2 regions of the Streptomyces sp. NPDC006134 genome follow, and region 2 is predicted to be linked to the other one. Evidence: riboswitches for the same ligand, from Rfam matches in the RefSeq annotation. Region 2 holds a riboswitch; the other holds the start of a gene.
The links. A riboswitch is a leader RNA that binds a small molecule or an ion and turns the genes downstream of it on or off. The one in region 2 is predicted to bind thiamine pyrophosphate.

Region 1 (2,386 bases), on a different contig from region 2:
TCGGGACGTGGCCCGGGCCCTCGATCATGGTCTGAACGTTGAAACGCTTCGCGATCCGGTTGAGTTCCCCGAGCGTCCGCAACTCCGCGAACTGCGCCTCGTCGTTGGCGTCCGCGATCGAGCCCGGCCTGAGGCCGTCACCGAGGGAGTACGTCACGTCGTAGGCGGCGAGGATCTCGCAGAGCTCCTCGAAGTTCTCGTACAGGAACGACTCCTTGTGGTGCGCCAGGCACCACGCCGCCATGATCGAGCCGCCGCGCGAGACGATTCCGGTCTTGCGGTTCGCCGTCAGCGGCACGTACGCCAGGCGCACACCCGCGTGGACCGTCATGTAGTCCACGCCCTGTTCGGCCTGTTCGATGACCGTGTCCTTGTAGATCTCCCAGGTCAGCTCCTCGGCCTTGCCGTCTACCTTCTCCAGGGCCTGGTAGAGCGGCACGGTGCCGATGGGGACGGGGGAGTTGCGCAGCACCCACTCGCGCGTGGTGTGGATGTTGCGCCCGGTGGACAGGTCCATGACCGTGTCGGCGCCCCAGCGGGTCGCCCAGGTCATCTTCTCGACCTCCTCCTCGATGGAGGAGGTCACGGCGGAGTTGCCGATGTTGGCGTTGACCTTCACCAGGAACCGCTTGCCGATGATCATCGGCTCGATCTCCGGGTGGTTGACGTTCGCGGGCAGAACCGCCCGCCCCGCGGCGATCTCCTCGCGGACCACCTCGGGTGACACGTTCTCCCGGATGGCCACATACTCCATCTCGGGCGTGATCTCACCCCGGCGCGCGTACGCGAGTTGTGTCACGGCCTGGCCGTCCCGTCCGCGCCGCGGCTGGCGCGGGCGTCCGGGGAAGACCGCGTCGAGGTTGCGCAGGCCGCCACGCGGTGACGTGTGCTTGATCCCGTCGTCCTCGGGACGGACGGGACGGCCCGCGTACTCCTCCGTGTCGCCGCGGGCGATGATCCAGTTCTCCCGCAGCGGCGGCAGGCCCCTGCGGACGTCCGTGTCCACGAGGGGATCGGTGTACGGGCCCGATGTGTCGTACAGCGTGACGGACTGCCCGTTGGTGAGGTGCACCTGACGGACCGGCACCCGCAGGTCGGGGCGTGAGCCCTCGATGTACGCCTTGTGCCAGCCGATGGACTTCCCGGCCTCCGTGGACTCCCCGTCGGCGGAGTTCTGCGTGGAGGCAGGCGTGCGTGCGTCCTTGATGGTCATGAGACCTACTCCCTACGCCGGCATTACCCGGTAACAGGTTCGGCGGTCGACGCAGCGGTGTCCGTCCGCCGACGTTCCGTGGGAAACATCACCCGACTTCGGTGACGTTTCATGTGAAACGTCGCTGGGACGGAGGTCAGCGCCCTCTCAGCCCGGTGCTCCGAGCTCCCGCGTGTACAAAGGTGCCTCCACGCTAGCGTCCCTTCGGGCGCGGTGACCAGAGGGCCCCCCGGGTTCTTGCGATGATCGGTCGGTGACCACGACGCAGCAGCCCTCCTATCCTCCACCCGATCCGTCCCACGGCCCCGGCGCCGGCAGCGGCCCCGGTGCGAGAGACGGACACGGCCACGGGTCCGGGGGCGGTCATGGGCACGGGTCCGGGGGCGGTCATGGGCACGGGCCCGGGGGCGGTCATGGGCACGGGCCCGGGGGCGGTCATGGGCACGGGCCCGGGGGCGGTCATGGGCACGGCCATGGGCATGGGCACAGCCATGGCCCGGCGACGCCGGTCTCCCGGCATCTGCGCAAGGTCATCGCGGCGGTCCTCATCCCGTTCGCCGCGGCGGTGCTTGTCGGGCTCGCGGTGCTGTGGCCGGGCGGTGCGCCGCCGCACGAACGCACCGGCGTCGGCTTCGACCGTCAGACGCAGCAGGCCACGGTCACCCGGGTGACCGAGGTGAGCTGCAAGGACGTCAACGCCTCGGCCGTCCCCCCGACCGGCGACACCTCCACCGCCGAGGGCTCCTCCGCGGTGCAGCAGGCGAACGGGACCTGCAAGAAGGCGACGATCCGGGTCGACACCGGCAAGGACAAGGGCCGCACGTTCACCGAGATCGTGCAGCCCGACCAGTCACGGCAACTGCACCAGGGCCAGGGGGTCGTGGTCGCCTACGAGCCCTCGGCGCCGAGGGACCTGCAGTACTCGGTCGCCGACATCAACCGGCGCATGCCGATGGCGCTGCTGGCCGGCATCTTCGCGCTCGCCGTCGTGGCCGTCGGGCGGCTGCGGGGCGTCATGGCGCTGGTCGCGCTGGCCATCAGCTTCCTGGTGCTGAACTTCTTCATCCTGCCCGCGATCCTGCAGGGCTCGAACCCGCTGCTCGTGGCGGTGGTGGGGTCGAGTGCGATCATGCTGATCGCCCTGTACCTGTGTCACGGGCTGTCGGCCCGTAC
Region 2 (2,386 bases):
TGCGGGGCCCGTCGTCCACAGGGCGGCGGGCCCCGCTTCGTATGTCTGCGACACTGGTAGAGCCATGCCTAAGCCCGGAGAACTCACTTTCGTCGCCCCGCGCGGAGCCAAGAAGCCGCCGCGGCACCTTGCCGACCTCACGCCCGCCGAGCGCAAGGAGGCCGTCGCCGCGATCGGCGAGAAGCCGTTTCGCGCCAAGCAGCTCTCGCAGCACTACTTCGCGCGGTACGCGCACGACCCGGAGCAGTGGACCGACATCCCGGCCGGCTCCCGCGGCAAGCTCCAGGAGGCGCTGCTGCCGGAGCTGATGACCGTGGTGCGGCACCTGTCGACCGACCAGGGCACCACGCGCAAGACGCTGTGGCGCCTGTTCGACGGGACGCTCGTGGAGTCCGTCCTCATGCGGTACCCGGACCGGGTGACCATGTGCATCAGCTCGCAGGCCGGGTGCGGCATGAACTGCCCGTTCTGCGCCACCGGGCAGGCCGGCCTGGACCGGAACCTGTCCACCGCGGAGATCGTGCACCAGATCGTGGACGGCATGCGGGCCCTCAGGGACGGCGAGGTGCCGGGCGGTCCGGCCCGGCTGTCCAACATCGTCTTCATGGGCATGGGCGAGCCGCTCGCCAACTACAACCGGGTCGTCGGGGCCATCCGCCGGCTCACCGACCCCGAGCCGGACGGGCTCGGGCTGTCGCAGCGCGGGATCACCGTCTCGACGGTGGGCCTGGTCCCGGCCATCCACCGCTTCGCCGACGAAGGCTTCAAGTGCCGCCTGGCGATCTCGCTGCACGCGCCCGACGACGAGCTGCGCGACACCCTCGTCCCCGTGAACACGCGGTGGAAGGTGCGCGAGGTGCTGGACGCCGGGTTCGAGTACGCCGCGAAGTCCGGGCGGCGGCTGTCCATCGAGTACGCGCTGATCCGGGACATCAACGACCAGGCGTGGCGCGGCGACCGGCTCGGGCGGCTGCTCAAGGGCAGGCCCGTGCACGTCAACCTCATCCCGCTCAACCCGACGCCGGGCTCGAAGTGGACCGCCTCGCGGCCCGAGGACGAGAAGGCGTTCGTGGAGGCGATCGCCGCCCACGGTGTGCCGGTGACCATCCGGGACACCCGTGGACAGGAGATCGACGGGGCGTGCGGACAGCTCGCCGCGAGCGAACGGTAATCTGACCGTCGTAAGAACAACTTCACACTCGTCCGTAAGAACATCTGCATATTCCGACAGGGGAGCGCCACAGCGCTGAGAGTGCGGCACCGGCCGCAGACCCTCCGAACCTGGCCCAGGTCATTCTGGGTAGGGAGATCGGTCACCACTCGAGCTGTTGCGCCCCGCCCGGGACACCCTCCGAGGGTCCCGGGCGGGGCCGCGTCTCTTCCTGGTCACCCAGGAGGACATCAGTGAGCATCACCAAGAAGGCCACCGTGCTGGCCGTCGGGCTCGGCCTGGTCACGCTGTCCGCGTGCGGGTCGTCCGGCGGCGGCGACGAGGCGTCCGGCGGCTCCAGGACCGTGACCCTGGTCAGCCACGACTCGTGGGCCGCGTCGAAGGACGTCATCGCCGCCTTCGAGAAGAGCTCCGGCTACAAAGTAAGGGTCCTGGAGGACGGCGACGCCGGGCAGGCCGTCAACAAGGCGATCCTGACCAAGGACAACCCGCAGGGCGACGTCTTCTTCGGCGTCGACAACACCCTGCTGTCGCGCGCGCTCGACAACGGGCTGTTCCAGCCGTACGAGCCGAAGGACGCGGACCGGGTGAAGCCGGAGTACCGGGCCGACCAGGACAAGCACCGGGTCACGGCCGTCGACACCGGCGACATCTGCGTCAACTACGACAAGAAGTGGTTCGACGAGCACGAGCTGACCCCGCCCGCCTCCTTCGACGACCTGGCCGAGCCGCGGTACAAGAACCTCCTGGTCACCGAGAACGCCGCCACCTCCTCGCCCGGCCTCGGCTTCCTCCTCGGCACCGCCGCCCGCTACGGGGACGACGGCTGGCAGGACTACTGGAAGAAGCTGAAGGCCAACGGCGTGAAGGTCGTCGGCGGCTGGGAGGAGGCCTACAACGAGGAGTTCTCCGGTTCCGCCGGCGGCAGGAAGGCCAAGGCCGACCGGCCGCTGGTCGTGTCGTACGCCTCCTCGCCGCCCGCCGAGGTGATCTACGCCGACCCCCGGCCGGACACCGCCCCCACGGGCATCGTCCCCGGCACCTGCTTCCGCCAGGTGGAGTACGCGGGGCTGCTGAGCGGCGCGAAGAACCCCGAGGGCGGCAAGGCGCTCCTGGACTTCCTGATCGGCAAGCGGTTCCAGGAGGACATGCCGCTGAACATGTTCGTCCACCCGGTGCGGGACGACGCGAAGGTGCCGGAGGAGTTCACGAAGT

Region 1: linked by a shared signal. The riboswitch ahead of thiC (phosphomethylpyrimidine synthase ThiC) and the one ahead of ABZ340_RS08725 (thiamine ABC transporter substrate-binding protein) in region 2 are both predicted to bind thiamine pyrophosphate.

What each region holds. Positions count from the first base shown of each region.
Region 1 is NZ_JBEXTV010000026.1:100,655-103,040, forward strand. Features, by position in the region: gene thiC (phosphomethylpyrimidine synthase ThiC) at 1-1,213, opposite strand, end outside; TPP riboswitch at 1,206-1,395, opposite strand; gene ABZ340_RS18975 (YibE/F family protein) at 1,467-2,386, shown strand, end outside.
Region 2 is NZ_JBEXTV010000009.1:162,991-165,376, forward strand. Features, by position in the region: gene rlmN (23S rRNA (adenine(2503)-C(2))-methyltransferase RlmN) at 65-1,171, shown strand; TPP riboswitch at 1,220-1,325, shown strand; gene ABZ340_RS08725 (thiamine ABC transporter substrate-binding protein) at 1,405-2,386, shown strand, end outside.